4 regions of the Telluria sp. Soil_C_11 genome follow, and region 4 is predicted to be linked to each of the others. Evidence: predicted binding sites of a transcription regulator. Region 4 holds the regulator's gene; each other region holds the start of a gene.
What was found. The regulator LexA, encoded in region 4, represses DNA repair genes until DNA is damaged. The targets are predictions, from matches to a motif close to ACTGTATNNNNATACAGT.

Region 1: a site for LexA is predicted at 1,940-1,957, ahead of dinB (DNA polymerase IV). Genes of this name have one in related genera too.
Region 2: a site for LexA is predicted at 2,005-2,022, ahead of AC3A6M_RS21050 (DNA topoisomerase IV subunit B). Genes of this name have one in related genera too.
Region 3: a site for LexA is predicted at 2,248-2,265, ahead of recA (recombinase RecA). Genes of this name have one in related genera too.

The regions. Positions count from the first base shown of each region.
Region 1 is NZ_JBDGIN010000004.1:222-4,291, forward strand. It holds gene AC3A6M_RS07965 (recombination-associated protein RdgC) at 1-775, opposite strand, end outside; gene dinB (DNA polymerase IV) at 863-1,939, opposite strand; gene AC3A6M_RS07975 (S8 family peptidase) at 2,069-3,856, opposite strand; gene AC3A6M_RS07980 (S8 family peptidase) at 4,012-4,070, opposite strand, start outside.
Region 2 is NZ_JBDGIN010000017.1:60,805-64,874, reverse strand. It holds gene AC3A6M_RS21065 (hypothetical protein) at 1-285, opposite strand, end outside; gene AC3A6M_RS21060 (SRPBCC family protein) at 375-821, shown strand; gene AC3A6M_RS21055 (gamma-glutamyl-gamma-aminobutyrate hydrolase family protein) at 930-1,910, opposite strand; gene AC3A6M_RS21050 (DNA topoisomerase IV subunit B) at 2,152-4,070, shown strand, end outside.
Region 3 is NZ_JBDGIN010000015.1:3,010-7,079, reverse strand. It holds gene AC3A6M_RS19840 (sensor histidine kinase) at 1-1,363, opposite strand, end outside; gene AC3A6M_RS19835 (response regulator) at 1,430-2,137, opposite strand; gene recA (recombinase RecA) at 2,329-3,411, shown strand; gene recX (recombination regulator RecX) at 3,427-3,882, shown strand.
Region 4 is NZ_JBDGIN010000008.1:115,843-119,912, forward strand. It holds gene AC3A6M_RS15085 (cystathionine gamma-synthase family protein) at 1-394, shown strand, start outside; gene AC3A6M_RS15090 (tetratricopeptide repeat protein) at 482-1,282, shown strand; gene AC3A6M_RS15095 (tetratricopeptide repeat protein) at 1,367-2,122, shown strand; gene lexA (transcriptional repressor LexA) at 2,168-2,812, opposite strand; gene rpsF (30S ribosomal protein S6) at 3,069-3,452, shown strand; gene priB (primosomal replication protein N) at 3,494-3,787, shown strand; gene rpsR (30S ribosomal protein S18) at 3,827-4,070, shown strand, end outside.

The DNA of each region.
Region 1 (4,070 bases), on a different contig from region 4:
TTTCCTTGATGACGTCGAGCGGCTTGACGCCCTTGACCGCCAGCTGCTCGGTCAGCACGAAGGACACGCGGCTGTTCCAGGTCATGGCCAGGCGGGTGCACTGCTTGCCGGCGGCGATGTGGCGGCGGATGTCTTCCGGATCCAGGGAGTGCTTCACGTAGCGCACCGCGGCCTTGCTCTCGCCGGTGGCGCGCAGCTCGGTGTCCTGGTCGATCGTGAAGTTGTACGGCGCCTCGTCCGATTCCAGCCAGCCGGTCATCACGGCCACCGGCGAGCTCTGCACGCGCAGCGATTCCAGCGGCATCTTGTCGACCGCCTTCAGCAGCAGCTTGATCACGTCGTCGGCCTTGGACGGGCTGGCGGCGTCGATCACCAGCCAGCCGTTGACCGGGTCGATCCAGGTCCAGACGTTGCTGCGGATCGAAAACGCGCGCGGCAGCAGCTCGTCGGCCACGCGCTCCTTCAGTTCCTTCATCGCCTTCTTGCCCGGCGGGAAGCCCTGCTGCTCTTCCAGCTCGGCGGCCCTGGCCTTGGCCACCTGGTTGATCACCGAGCCCGGCAGCAGCTTCTTTTCGGTGCCCAGCATCATCAGCATCTGCTTGTTCACTTCGTGGACCAGCTTGCCGTTGCCGCGCGGCGAATCCCAGCCCTGGCGCAGCAGTTCATTGCTGCTGGCCGGCGTGAACGCCTGCGATTGCAGCGCCTCTTCCATTTGTTCGGCGGTAAATGCCCACGGTGCAGGCAGGCGGTAAATCTGAAGATTCTTGAACCACATAGTTGCTTTCAGTTATCTCTCAATTCCAGGGGAACGACATTCTACACGCTGCCGGGCAGCAATTTTCACCCGACAGGGCAGCCTTTTTTAATGTGTTGTGCGTTCGTCAAACAGACTGAGCTGCTCGACCTGCTCGGTATCGCCGAGCCGCACGCCGACGCCCAGCAAACGCACCGGGCGGCTGGCGCGCAGCCAGCCGGTTTCCATCAGGTGCGTATAGATACCCAGGTTCGGCGCGTAGCCGACGCACTCGACCGTAGTCTGCTGGAAGTCGTTGAACTTGATTTTCACGAACAGCTTGTTGATGAATTTTTCCGCATTGTTGCGCTTGATACGTCCCTGCAGGTGCTCCATCAGTTCCGGCAGCAGGGCCAGGCAGGCTGCCAGGTCCGGCACGTCCGGGGTATAGGTTTCCTCGGTGCTGATCGACTTGCGCTCGCGGAGCGGATTGACTTCGCGATAGTCGATGCCGCGGCACAGGTCGTACAGCCGGCCGCCGAAGGAACCGAAATGCTCTTGCAGCTTCGCCATGCTCCAGCTGCGCAGATCGGCGCAGGTCTGTATTCCGAGGCCGTTCATCTTGGCCGCCGTCACCTTGCCGACGCCATGCAGCTTTTTTACCGGCAGTGCGGCCACGAACGCGTCGACCTCGCCAGGTCGCACCAGGAACAGGCCGTCCGGCTTGTTCCAGTCGCTGGCGATCTTGGCCACGAACTTGTTCGGCGCCACCCCGGCCGAGGCCGTGATGCCGACCGTCTCGGCAATGCGCCGGCGGATCTCCTGTGCGATCAGGGTCGCGCTGCCCTTGCAATGCGGCGACGCCGTCACGTCCAGGTAAGCCTCGTCCAGCGACAGCGGCTCCACCAGTTCCGTGTAATCGCGGTAGATGTCCATGATCTGGCGCGAGGCGATCCGGTACTTCTCCATGTTCGGCGGGATCAGCAGCAGTTCCGGGCACAGCTTCATCGCCTGGGCGGTGGCCATCGCCGAATGGATGCCGTAGCGGCGCGCCTCGTAATTGCAGGTGGCGATCACGCCGCGCTGGTCCGGCCTTCCCCCGACCGCCAGCGGCCGGCCGCGCAGCGACGGGTCGTCCCGCATCTCGACGGATGCGTAGAAACAGTCGCAATCGCAGTGGATGATCTTGCGGGTCGGGGTGTTCATACTGTAATTGCATACAGTATCTTCGGAATGGCGCGATGATGCAAGAGTGCAATGCCGGTCATCGCCGAATAAAAAAGGCGCGCAACCTGCGTCGCGCGCCCTCTTCCTGCCGCCGGCAGGCGATGCCGCTTACCAGGTGAACTTCAGCGTGTACTTGCCGACGCCCCCCGCGTGATAGCGCACGCGAATGTAACGCGCCTGGGTGGTGGTCGCGGTGTTCGTCACCGACACCGCATCGCTCACGCCGGCGCCGTTGGTGCTCTGCGCCAGCTGGGTGCCGCCGGCGTTGTAGGCGTACAGGTCATAGTCCAGCGCGCTCGAACCCTGGGTCAGGGTGGCGGTCAGGGTCTTGCCGGCCGGGACCTGGACCACGAAGTAGTCGTTGTCGGTCGTGCTCGACAGGCTGCCGCTGACCACGGCGCCCGACACGCTCACCGCGTTGGCGGTCGAGATGTAGTTGTTCGACTCCACCTCGTTCTGCGCCGGCGGCTGCACCGTGGTGGTGGCCGTGACCGCGTTCACGGCCGCGGCGGCATCGACGATGCCTGCGCCGCAACCCGAGCAGCTTGCCGGGAAGGCGCGCGCGGTGGCTTTCAGCCTGGCTTCGACTTCGTCCGGGGTCAGGTTCGGATTCTTCGCCAGCATCAGGGCGGCCACGCCGGCCACGTGCGGCGTCGCCATCGAGGTGCCCATCATGTAGCCGTAGTTGTCGCCCGCCGGCGTGGTGGTGCCGGCGTTCCAGGTCGACAGGATCGCGCCGCCGCTGTCGCCGCCCGGCGCCGCCACGTCGACCACCGTGCCGTAGTTCGAATACGACGCCTTGCCGCCGCTACGGTTCACCGCCGCCACCGTGATCACGCCGGCGCAACTGGCCGGGTTCGCGTTCGACGCATTGACGTTCGAATTGCCGGCCGCGACCACGACCACGGCGCCGCGCGAACGCGCGCTGTTGATCGCAGCCTGGGTCGTGCTGTCGCAGGCGCCGCTGCCGCCCAGCGACAGGTTCAGCACGCGCGCCTTGTTCGCGTTGGCCGGCGCACCGGTGACGGCGCCGCCGGACGCCCAGATCATGGCATCCGCGATGTCCGAGGTATAGCCGCCGCACTTGCCCAGCACGCGCACCGGAACCACCTTGGCGCCGAAGGCGACGCCGGCCACGCCGACGCCGTTGTTGGTCCTGGCGGCGATGGTGCCGGCCACGTGGGTGCCGTGCCAGCTCGAGGCCTGGTCCTGCGCCGGCGTGCCGCCGCCGCACTGGCCGGCAACGGTGCTGTCGCCGACGTCGCTGGCATCGCTGTCGCGGCCGTTGCCGTCGGCGGCGATGGTCGCGCTGGTGATGAAATCATAGCCCGGCAGGATCTGGCCCGACAGGTCGGCGTGCGGACGGTAGCCGGTATCGATCACGGCCACGTTGACGCCGGCGCCGGTCGACTTGTCCCAGGCGGCCGGCAGGTTCAGGCCGCCCTTGGCTTCGTAGTAGTGCCACTGCTGGCTGTACATCGGGTCGTTCGGCGCGAACAGCGGCACCATGATGCGGTCGGGCTCGGCGTATTCGACGTCCGGATCGCGCGCCTTCAGTTCGGCGGCCAGGGCGCGGGCTTCGTCCAGCGACATCGTGCGGCTGAGCTGCAGCACGTCGGCGCCGGTGGCGGTCGCGCGCAGCGCGCGCATGGTGGCGCCGAGCTGCTGGCCGGCGCGGGCCTGCAGGGCCTGGCGTGCGGCCGACGTGGCGCGGGCGGGCATGGCGCCCTTGGAATTGTCGACCGCGTCCTTGTACTTGACGATCAGGCGGTCGGTCTGGGTGATGGCCTGGGTAAGTGCCGCATCGGACGGCGCGGCATGTGCAGCCAGCGAGCCGAAGGCGACGAGGGCTGCGGCGCAGATTTTCAACACGGGAGTCATCTTGTGGTGCGTCATGCTTGCTTCCTCTTTCCGATTAACCGAACAGGAAAGCGTAACGAAAAGCGGCCCGCTTGGGGCCGCTTTAGGGGTTTTCACCACAGAAAAATTTTTGATAAGTAATTGATTGATAAAGGAAATGTGTCCTTACGGCATTTTCCTTTACAGACAACTTACCAGGTCAGCTTCAGGGTGTACTTGCCGCTGGTCGAACCGGTGCCGCCGCTGTAGT
Region 2 (4,070 bases), on a different contig from region 4:
CACCATGCGCCGGTTCAGGTCCGGCGCCCCATCCGTCCACCACACGGGACCACGCTCGCCCAGCGCATGCTTGGCCTGGTCCACCTCCGCGCGGGCGTCGCGCTCGGCGTCGCGGTCGCCGGCCTTCCTGGCGATGCCGACCTGCCGCCGCGCCTTCATCAGCCTGTCGACCCATGCCTGCCGCTCTTCCGGCGCCAGGTTGGGGTTGCTCGTGCGCCAGAGACGGCCCTTGACGACGAAATAGCGGCCGTCCGGCGTGACCGGATATTGTCGGGGAATTGGCATGGGCTTACTCTAGCATGTCGAATTTCCGACAGTCCGTTCGTCGTAGCACCAGAGGGTCGTCCTCGGCCTCCCACGATAAGGAAGAGATCATGTCCACGAATACCGTTGAACTGCACCGTGTCCTGAAATCCAGCGCCGACCGCGTGTACCGCGCCTTCACCACGCCGGCCGCCTTCGCCAAGTGGCTCCCGCCGCATGGCTTCATCGGCACCGTGCATGAGATGGACAGCCGGGTCGGCGGCCGCTACCGGATGTCGTTCACGAATTTCACGACCGGCCACAGCCATGCCTTCGGCGGCGAATACCTGGAGCTGGAGCCGGGCCAGCGCCTGCGCTACACGGCCGAATTCGACGATCCGAACCTGCCCGGCCGGATGCAGACCACGGTGCTGCTGCGCGAGGTGTTCTGCGGCGTCGAAGTGAAGATCCGGCAGGAAGGCATTCCGGCCGCGATCCCGGCCGAGGCCTGTTACCTGGGCTGGCAGGAATCGCTGGAGCTGCTGGCGAAGCTGGTGGAGCCGGAGATCAGGGACTGATCTGTTGCCCCGCCGTCGTCCCCGCGGAGGCGGGGCCCCAGGTTTGCGGGCGCTGACGAGACATCAACAGAATTGGATCCCCGCCTGCGCGGGGACGACGGAGGTCTTTTAAAGCCGCGTCTCGCGCGCCGCCCGCAGGAACTCATCCAGCACCGGCGTACAATCGAGCAGCTCCGTCCCCTTGGCGCGGTGGAATTCCGGATGCCACTGCAGCCCCATCACGAAAGGGGCGCGCTGGTAGCGGATCGCTTCGACGATGCCGTCCGGGTCCGACATCGCCTCGACGTGGATGTCGCGCCCGAGGTCCTTCACGGCCTGGTGGTGGATCGAATTGACGATCGGGCGCTTCTGGTCGGCGAACATCTTGCCCAGCGAAGAGCCGTGCGGGAACACGATCGCATGGCGGTGCGCGTCATAGTCTTCGTGGACGTGCGGCTGGGAGCCTGGCACGTTGGTGGCGACATCCTGGTACAGGGTTCCGCCGAAGGCAACGTTGATCAGCTGGCAACCGCGGCAGATGCCCAGTACCGGCTTGCCGGCGTCGACGAATTCGTGCAGCAGCTCGAGTTCGTAGACGTCGCGCGCGCGGTCGCCGTTCCACTCGGGCCGGGTCGGCGCTTCCGAATACGTCATCGGCGAGACATCCGCCCCGCCCTGCAGCACCAGCCCGTCGAGGTGGCGCGCGTAATGGCGCATGGTGATGTTGCTGGGATGCAGCAGACCATTCGTGTTCACGGTCGGCACCATGAACACCAGCACGTCGCGCGACATGACCCATTGCGCGATCGACTCCTCGAGGTATTGCAGGTTCTTGCTGCGCAGGCCGACGGCCCCCGGTTCCGGATGGAAGATGCGGGCCGAGACGCCGATCCGCAGCGTGCGCCGCATGAAGTCGCGCCCCAGGCGGTCGCTGATGGCCCGCCAGCGCGAGCGCAGTACGCGCCCGGCCAGTGCCAGCGGGGTATCGCCATGCCGCAGGTAGCGCGACGACGATCCTCCGGTGGCGCGCCGGTCGGGCACGCGCGGCGGGCTGGCAGGATCGTCTTGCGCCGGGCCGCCGGTTTCGCGCTTTTCATTGTCCTCTACCATGAAGTCAAATATAGCCCTGCCATAGGGCGCGCACGATTGCATTTGCAGAATCCTTGCAGCAGTACTTGCAAACTTCCGCTCAACAGGCAAGAATACTGTATTTCCATACAGTGTTTGATTGTTAGCTCTTCCCAAAACGGGCGTAACCACGGACACTGGCGCCTTTTGCCAAGTCGTTTGGCGTCCTTATTGCCGCGCGACAAGATAGAATGCGCAGGCATCGAATTACAGAATATTCAGCATGGCCACCAAGAAAACCGCAACCGACTACAGCGAATCATCCATCCGGGTCCTGAAGGGACTGGAACCCGTCAAGCAGCGTCCGGGCATGTACACGCGCACGGAAAACCCGCTGCACATCATCCAGGAAGTGATCGACAACGCCTCGGACGAGGCGCTGGGTGGGCACTGCAAGAACATCGCCGTGACGATGAACGGGGATGGCTCGATCACGGTCGAGGACGACGGCCGCGGCATCCCGGTCGGCATCCACCCCGAGGAAGGCGTCTCGACCGTCGAGATCGTGTTCACGCGCCTGCACGCGGGCGGCAAGTTCGACAAGGGCTCGGGCGGCGCCTACGCGTTCTCGGGCGGCCTGCACGGCGTCGGCGTGTCGGTCACGAACGCGCTGTCGAAGCGCCTCGAGATCACCGTCTGGCGCAAGGACGACCAGGGCAACGGCGTGCACAACCTGGCCTTCGAAGCCGGCGACGTGGTCGAGCCGCTGAGCTCCAGCCCTGCCGAGCGCGGCGGCAAGAAGAACGGCACCCGCGTCACCGCCTGGCCGGACGGCAAGTACTTCGATTCGCCGAACATCCCGATGGCAGAGCTGCAGCGCCTGCTGCGCTCGAAGGCCGTGCTGCTGCCGGGCGTGACCGTCACCCTCACCAACGCCAAGACCGGCGACGTGCAAACCTGGCGCTACGACGAAGGCCTGCGCGGCTACCTGACCGAGGCGCTGTCCCAGACCGTCGGCCAGGGCCAGACCGTGATCCCGCTGTTCGAGGGCGCGCAGTATGCGGCCTCCGGCGATGAAGGCTTTGCCGAAGGCGAAGGCGCGGCCTGGGTCGTGGCCTGGACCGAGGAAGGCGCCGTGGTGCGCGAATCCTACGTCAACCTGATCCCGACCGTCAGCGGCGGCACCCACGAATCCGGCCTGCGCGACGGCCTGTTCGGCGCCGTGAAGAGCTTCGTCGAGATGCACTCGCTGCTGCCCAAGGGCGTCAAGCTGCTGCCGGAAGACGTGTTCGCGCGCGTCTCGTTCGTGCTGTCGGCCAAGGTGCTGGACCCGCAGTTCCAGGGCCAGACCAAGGAGCGCCTGAATTCGCGCGACGCCGTGAAACTGGTCTCGACCTTCACCCGTCCGCCGCTCGAATTGTGGCTGAACCAGCACGTCGACTACGGCAAGAAGCTGGCCGAACTGGTCATCAAGCAGGCGCAATCCCGCCTGCGCTCGCTGCAGAAAGTCGAGAAGAAGAAGTCCTCGGGCGTGGCCGTGTTGCCGGGCAAGCTCACCGATTGCGAATCGACCGACATCACCCGCAACGAACTGTTCCTGGTCGAGGGCGACTCGGCGGGCGGTTCCGCGAAGATGGGCCGCGACAAGGAATTCCAGGCCATCCTGCCGCTGCGCGGCAAGGTGCTGAACACCTGGGAGACCGACCGCGACCGCCTGTTCGCCAACAACGAGATCCACGACATCGCGGTGGCGATCGGCGTCGACCCGCACGGCCCGGACGACAATCCGGACCTGGGCAGCCTGCGCTACGGGAAGATCTGCATCCTGTCGGACGCGGACGTCGACGGCTCGCACATCCAGGTCCTGCTGCTGACCCTGTTCTTCAAGCACTTCCCCGCCCTGTTCAGGAACGGCCACGTGTGCGTCGCGCGTCCGCCGCTGTACCGCGTCGACGTGCCGGCGCGCGGCAAGAAGCCGATCCAGAAGCTGTACGCGCTGGACGACGGCGAATTGCTGGCGATCGAGGACAAGCTGAAGAAGGAAGGCCTGAAGGAAGGCAGCTGGAGCATCTCCCGCTTCAAGGGCCTGGGCGAGATGAACGCCGAACAGCTGTGGGAAACCACGATGAACCCGGACACCCGTCGCCTGCTGCCGGTGGCCTTCGGCGACTACGGCCTGGCCGAATCCTCCGCGCGCTTCAA
Region 3 (4,070 bases), on a different contig from region 4:
CGCTGGAACCGAGGATGCGGTAGAAGCGCTCGAACACGCGCGGACGCTCGCCCGGCGCGATGCCGGGGCCGGTGTCCTCGACCTCGAGCAGGGCCAGGCCGGCATCGCTGCGCACGCGCACGGTGACGCTGCCGCCCGGCGGGGTGTAGCGCAGCGCGTTGTCGATCAGGTTCGACAGCAGCTCGCGCAGCATCATGCCGTTCCCCAGGATCTCCAGCGCGCCGTCCGGGTCTTCGTAGCCGAGGTCGATCTCGTGGGTGAACGAGGCCGGCACCCAGTCCTGCACCACGGCGCGCGCCAGCAGCGACAGGTCGAGCGGATCGAGCGCCAGGCCGGCGTGCGGCTGGTTCTCGGCGCGCGCCAGCGCCAGCAGCTGGTTGACCAGGCGCGTCGCCGATTCCGAACTCTTCGCCAGCTGTTCCAGCGAGCGGTGGATCTCGTCCGGGTCGAGCTGGCGCAGCGCCAGTTCGGACTGCATGCGCATGCCGGCCAGCGGGGTTTTCATCTGGTGCGCGGCGTCGGCGATGAAGCGCTTCTGGGCGTCGATCGTGTGGCCGAGGCGCGCCAGCATGTCGTTCAGCGAGCCGACCAGCGGCGAGATCTCTTCCGGCACCTGGCGCGAATCGATCGGCGACAGGTCGTCCGGCGGACGCGCGCGGATCCGCTCCTGCAGCTGGGCCAGCGGCGACAGCCCGCGCGACAGGGCGAACCAGACCAGGGCCAGGATCACCGGCAGGATGATGAACTGCGGCAGGATCACGCCCTTGATGATCTCGTTGGCGAGCTGGGCGCGCTTCTCCAGCGTTTCCGCCACCTGCACCAGGGCCAGGCGCGGCTCGGCGCCGCCGCGCGCGCTGCGGTCGAGCAGTGGCTGCAGGTTGACCCAGGCATAGGCGATCCGCACCGGGGTGCCGTGCAGGCTCTCGGTGCGGAAGTGCACCCGGCCGCTGCGCTCGGCGTCGTCCGGCGGCGGCAGCGGCAGGTCGCGGTCGCCATCCACGACTTCGTTGCGCGGCCCGGTGATCTGGAAGTAGACGCTGTCGACGTCGTCGGCGCGCAGGATGTCGCGCGCGCTGCCGGGCAGGCGCGCCACCACCTTGCCGTCGACTTCCTTGACCTGCTGGGCCAGCACGGTGACGTTGTCTTCCAGCGCATGGTCGAAGGGCTGGTTCGCGATCGACTTCGCCACCAGGTAGGTGATCGCGATGCTCATCGGCCACAGCAGCAGAAGCGGGGCCAGCATCCAGTCGAGGATCTCGCCGAACAGCGAATGCTGGATGCTCTCCTCGGGCTCGGGCCGCGGCGGCACATACAGGGGCTCCGGCGCCGGTTCCAGCGCGGGATCGGGCGCTGCCTCGTACATGGATTCCGCCTCGATGGCGCCGGCGCTGCGCCGCTTCAGGGACTTCATGCCGGCCTTGCCCCCGGCTTACTTGCCGCTGCCGGCGGCGGAGGCCTTGCGCGCGCTGTCGGCGTAGCGCTCCAGGCAGTAGCCCAGGCCGCGCACGGTGGCGATGCGGATGCCGCCGGTCTCGATCTTCTTGCGCAGGCGGTGCACGTAGACCTCGATGGCGTTGTTCGACACTTCCTCTCCCCATTCGCACAGGTGGTCGACCAGCTGTTCCTTCGAGACCAGGCGCCCGGTGCGCGCCAGAAGGATCTCGAGCAGGCCCAGTTCGCGCGCCGACAGGTCGAGCATCTGGTCGTCGATGTAGGCGCTGCGCCCGACCTGGTCGTACGCCAGCGGGCCGTGGCGGATCACGGTCGAGCCGCCGCCCTGGCCGCGCCGGGTCAGGGCGCGCACCCGCGCCTCGAGTTCCGACAGGGCGAACGGCTTGGCCATGTAGTCGTCGGCGCCGGCGTCGAGGCCGCCGACGCGCTGCTCGATCGAGTCGGCGGCGGTGAGGATCAGCACGGGGAGCAGCGAGCCGCGCGCGCGCAGGCGGCGCAGCACGTCGAGTCCGGACAGTTTCGGCAGGCCGAGGTCGAGGATCAGCAGGTCGAACTCCTGGGTCGACAGCGCGGTGTCCGCATCCTGGCCGTTCTTCACGCAGTCGATCGCATAACCGGACTGGCGCAAGGAACGCGTCAGGCCGTCGGCGAGTACGCTATCATCCTCGGCTAGTAGAATACGCATGGCTGCCCCCTCTGGTTTATCGTTTGACCCTAGCTTACCCGCATATTGTGTGTGATGTTTCGCAACATGTCGACTTGATCAAACAGCGGTAAATATCGCTTGCCAAAACCACTGGGATTTTATACAGTACTCCCTATTGAAAACGCGCGAGCGGCCCTTATCTTGGTTCACTCTAGGACAGAAAGAAAGTTATGGACGACAAAAAATCCGCAGTAAACGCAGCAGAGAAGGGCAAAGCCCTGGCAGCAGCCCTCGCGCAGATCGAAAAGCAGTTCGGCAAGGGCTCGGTCATGCGCATGGACATCAATGCGCCGGTCGAGGAAGTGCAGACCGTGTCCACCGGCTCGCTGGGCCTGGACATCGCGCTGGGCGTCGGTGGCCTGCCGCGCGGCCGTATCGTCGAGATCTACGGCCCGGAATCCTCGGGTAAGACCACGCTGACCCTGCAAACCATTGCCCAGATGCAGAAGCTGGGCGGCACCTGCGCCTTCATCGACGCCGAGCACGCGCTGGACGTCACCTATGCGCAGAAGCTGGGCATCAAGCTGGACGAGCTGCTGATCTCGCAGCCGGACACCGGCGAGCAGGCGCTCGAAATCACCGACGCGCTGGTGCGCTCGGGCAGCGTCGACCTGGTGGTCATCGACTCGGTGGCGGCACTGACCCCGCGCGCCGAGATCGAAGGCGACATGGGCGACTCCCTGCCGGGCCTGCAAGCCCGTCTGATGTCGCAGGCGCTGCGCAAGCTGACCGGCTCGATCAACCGTACGAACACCCTGGTGATCTTCATTAACCAGATCCGTATGAAGATCGGCGTCATGTTCGGCAGCCCGGAAACCACGACCGGCGGTAACGCGCTGAAGTTCTACGCCTCCGTGCGCCTGGACATCCGCCGTACCGGTTCGATCAAGTCCGGTGACGAGGTGATCGGTAACGAAACCAAGGTCAAGGTCGTCAAGAACAAGATCGCTCCTCCGTTCAAGGAAGCCCACTTCGACATCCTGTATGGCGAAGGCACTTCCCGCGAAGGCGAGATCATCGACCTGGGCGTGGACAACAAGATCGTCGAGAAGTCGGGTTCGTGGTACAGCTACGGTGGCGAACGCATCGGTCAGGGCAAGGACAATGCACGTCAATTCCTGAAAGACCGCCCGGCCCTGGCCCGCGAGATCGAAAACAAGGTCCGTGCCGCCCTGGGCGTGCGCGAACTGGGGCCGGTCGCCGCCGGTGAGGCCGTGGCGCCTGCCGCTGCCGAAGTTGGCGACGAAGAGTAATCCCCGGGCGCTCCGGTGAGGCAAGTCCTGAGCTTGAAAGCGCGCGCGTTGAAATACCTTTCGATGCGCGAGCACAGCCGGATCGAGCTGGGGCGCAAGCTGGCTCGCTATGCCGAGGAGGGCGACGACGTCGAAGCCCTCCTCGATTTCCTTGAAAAGAACAACTGGCTGTCGCAGGAACGGTTCGCCGAATCGCTGGTGCACCGCCGTGCCGGCCGCTATGGCAACAGCCGGGTGCTGGCCGAACTCCAGCAGCATGGCCTGAAGGGCGAAGAGCTCGACGAGCTCAAGTCCGGCCTGAAGGAAACCGAAACCGCACGCGCCAGGGAAGTCTGGCGCCGCAAGTTCGACCGGGTTCCGCAGGATGCCGAAGAACGCAGTAAACAAATGCGCTTCCTGATGGCGCGCGGTTTCTCGCAGGGCGCAATCCGCAGCGCGCTGCAGGGACGGGACGAGGACGACGACGAATAGTCGCGAACCCGCCGCCGGTCCGGCCGCTTCGCCGCTGCATCGCCGGGCTTCCACGCCGAGGCGCAAGCGCACAGCGCCATCCGCCGATGTGCCGCCTTGCCGGGCACACCTCCTCAACGACGGAATGACGCTGTGCGCTTGCACTTTCGTGTCATCAACTTCGCAACAAAATCCCTTATCTCCTTCGT
Region 4 (4,070 bases):
GCTGGCGCTCGCGCAGATGCTGGAAGCCGACGAACGGGTCGCCGCGGTCCACTATCCGGGCCTGGCCTCGCACCCGCAGCACGGCCTGGCGACGACATTGTTCCGCGCCTATGGTTCGCTGTTCAGCTTCGAGCTGAAGGAGGGCACCGACTGCTTCGACTACCTGAACCGCCTGAAGATAGCTATTCCGGCCAGCAACCTGGGCGACACGCGCACCCTGGTGATCCCGGTCGCGCACACGATCTTCTTCGAGATGGGACCGGAGCGCCGCGCCAGCATGGGCATTGCCGAGTCGCTGATCCGGGTGTCGGTGGGGATCGAGGATACGCAGGATTTGCTGCGCGATTTCGGCGAAGCATTATCGCCGACATCATTGCAACATAACGCAACATAATAAACAGCGATCTTATGCATATTGGCTTGAAGTCCTGGCAATCTCTACCTACCATGAAGCTTCATTGCCCCTAACGTGGAGATTCAGATGAAAAAGTTATTGTGCGTATCCCTGATGCTGATTTCCGGCGTTGTATTTGCTGACGATCTGAATGAGGCAAATAAACTGTTGAATGCCAAGGAATATGGACGGGCGCTGCCTATCTATGCCCGGCTTGCAGAAGCAGGAAATGCGGAAGCACAATTTCGCCTTGGAGAAATGTACTGGTTTGGCGACGGTACTGCACCCGATCTGAAAAAGGCAGCTGCCTGGTTCCAGAAATCGGCAGCGGCCGGCAACAAGGATGCGGCGGAATCGCTGCAATCCCTGAACCGCCGCGAGACGCGAGGTAATGAAATCGTCTATTGGATGAAGGAATATAAAGGCGAAGATCTGACTTCGGGTAAATACGCCTGCGCTGCGCCGACCATTCCAGTCGTCTCGAAAACGAATTCCGAAATCAAGAAGGTTTCGGATGACGTGGCAACCTGGCAGGAATGCTATAACGGCGCCGTTGCCAATCTCAAGAGCCTGTCGCCGGTATTGAAACATGTGCCCAAGGATGTGCTCGACATGATGACGCCGGCGGAGATCAGCCAGACCCAGTCGCATCTCGATCAGGTGTTCGCGAATGTCGCACGTTCGATGGGCGATAGCGCGTCGGCGGTGCTGGCCCAGCGTGACGCCTGGTCCAAGGCGACCAATACCTACGTCGCCGATGTGAACAAGAAGAACGCCGAGGAAACCGCCCGCAACAAAATGCAGATCACGACCGATCTGCGCCGGGTGTACGAGGGGAATCAGGCACTGGCCAATGCCCCCCGGGGCGCCAATCCGGCAAATCACTGAACTTGCCGTTACAGTTGAGTAATTGGCACTCGCCGATCCAGGCGATATCATGTGCCATTACTCAACTGCATAGATCGATCGCACGTGAAAACTGTCGTTTTTTGCCTGAGCATGCTGTTGGCGGGAACCTGCTCCGCCGACGAGCTTGCTGCCGCCAATGCGGCGTTTACCAACAAGGATTATGCCGGCGCGCTGCAGCGCTATACGAAGCTGGCGAATGCCGGCAACATCGAGGCCCAGCAGCACCTGGGCGAAATGTACTTGTACGGCGAGGCCGGCGCCGTCGACGAGGCCAAGGCCGAGGCCTGGTTCCGCAAGGCCGCGGCGAAGGGCAATAGCGTCGCCATCGCTTCTCTCGACCTGATGCGCCGGCGCGGCGAACACCGTGCCGACATCGATTACTGGGTCGACAAATACGATGGCTCCGACCTGACCACCGGTCAATACCGCTGCCCGGCGCCGCGCTTTCCTACGGTTTCCAAGCAGAGCGACGAGATCGACCGGGTCTCGGCCAGCATGACGAAGTGGCAGGAATGCTATAACGCCCAGGCGCGCGCGCTGAATGAGGCGTCGCCGCTGACCAAGCGGATCCCCGCCGATGTGGCAAAGCTGATCAACAAGTCGGAGATGGAGCGGGCGGAGAAACGATTGGCCGAGGTCTATACCAACCTGACCGAGAGCGCCCAGGTCAAGGCCAAGCTGGTGCTGGCCGACTTTGCCGTGTGGCGCGACGCCACCGACGCCTGGGTCAAGGAACACAACGAGATCGTGAAGAGCACGCCGAGCCTGGAACGCGAGAAGGAACTCGAGAATCGGCGCAACAACCGCGTCAACAATTGACGCGCCGCCGGCCTGGCTTTGCGCCCGGCCGGCGTAGTACCTGGCTTAGTGCCAGGAACGCAGCAGGCCGACAGCCAGGCCTTCGAGCGCGAACTCGTCGTTCTGCGGATCGACCGTGATGACGGAGAAGTCCGGGTTTTCCGGCAGTAGTTCGATGGTGCTGCCGTTCTTGCGGTAGCGCTTGACGGTGACTTCGTCGCCGATGCGGGCAACCACGATCTGGCCGTTCTTGGCCGAATCCACTTTCTTGACAGCCAAAAAGTCGCCGTCGCAGATGCCGGCGTCGCGCATCGACCAGCCCCGGACCTTCAGCAGGAAGTCGGGCTTGGCCGAGAACATGGCCGGGTCGACCGAATAGGTGGCTTCGACGTGTTCCTGGGCCAGGATGGGCGAACCGGCGGCGACGCGGCCGACCAGCGGCAGCGACATCAGCAGGGCGGCCGGCACTGCGGGCAGCGGAGCGTTGTCGGTCGCGGCGCTGCCGACCAGGCGGATGCCGCGCGAGGTGCCGGGAGAAATTTCGATCGCGCCCTTGCGCGCCAGGGCTTGCAGGTGTTCTTCGGCTGCGTTGGCCGAGCGGAAGCCAAGCTCCTGGGCGATTTCGGCGCGGGTCGGCGGGAAACCGGTGTTGTCGATGGCTTCCTTGATCAGGTTGAGGATCTGTTCTTGCCGTGCGGTGAGCTTAAGCATGGTGTATGTGCGTAGATGAGCGGGGTGCGAGTGAAACTCGATACCCTGTATTTTTGTACAGTATTGCGCCGGGCGCAAGGGGATTCCGTGCGTTTTGGCGGTTTTTTTTGCCTGGCGGGCACAGCCAATGCCCGCTGGACCGCACACGGCGATTGAGCTCTTGACGTTTTTACGGTTATAATGTCGGGCTTTCCCTTCCCACACTCGTCTTGACGCCGAGGTGGGCATTTGTTTAAACGTCCTTAAGGAGTGTTGCATGCGTCATTATGAAATCGTGTTTATCGTCCACCCGGACCAGAGCGAGCAGGTCCCGGCGATGATCGAGCGCTACAAGACCACGGTCACCTCGCGCGGCGGTAACATCCACCGCGTCGAAGACTGGGGCCGCCGTCAAATGGCTTACCAGATCCAGAAGCTGCCGAAGGCACACTACATCTGCATGAACATCGAGTGCGACAACGAGACCCTGGTCGAGCTGGAAACCGCATTCAAATTCAATGATGCCGTGCTGCGTCATCTGACCGTCAAGATGAAGAAGGCCGAAACCGCACCGTCGCCGATGATGAAGTCGGTGCAGCGCGAAGACGCAGCCAAGAGCCACCGCGCCGAAGCTGCCGCCGCTCCGGTCGCAGCCGCCTAATCCGTTCAGACTAGAAACGCGGAAAGAAGCGCGCAAGGGCAGTGAACGAGCTGTTGCTGGTCGCAAGCATCGCGGAACGCGATATCCTGCGCTACACCCCGGCCGGCATTCCCATCGTCAGCGGCATCCTGCAGCATGGATCGCAGCAGACGGAGGCGGGAATAGCCAGGCAGGTCGAGTTCGAGATCGCCGCGGTTGCCGCGGGAGATATTTCGGGCCGATTCGCCGATGCCGAACTGGGAGCGGTACACCAGTTCAGGGGATTTCTGGCCAAGAAGAACCGCAACAGCAAAGCCCTGGTGTTTCACATCATTGATTTCAGTGCCGCCGCATAAAAACATTGCGGCCACCCATTTAGATACAGGAGCCTCAAAATGGCATTCGGTAAAAAGTTCGACAAAAACAAAGCCAAGGAAAAACTGAAGCGCAAACAGCAGAACCCGCTGTTCAAGCGCAAGAAGTTCTGCCGCTTCACCGCTGCAGGCGTGGAACAGGTTGACTACAAAGACGTCGACACCCTGAAGGATTTCGTCCAGGAAAACGGCAAGATCATGCCGGCACGCCTGACCGGCACCAAGGCGCACTACCAGCGCCAAGTGGATACCGCGATCAAGCGCG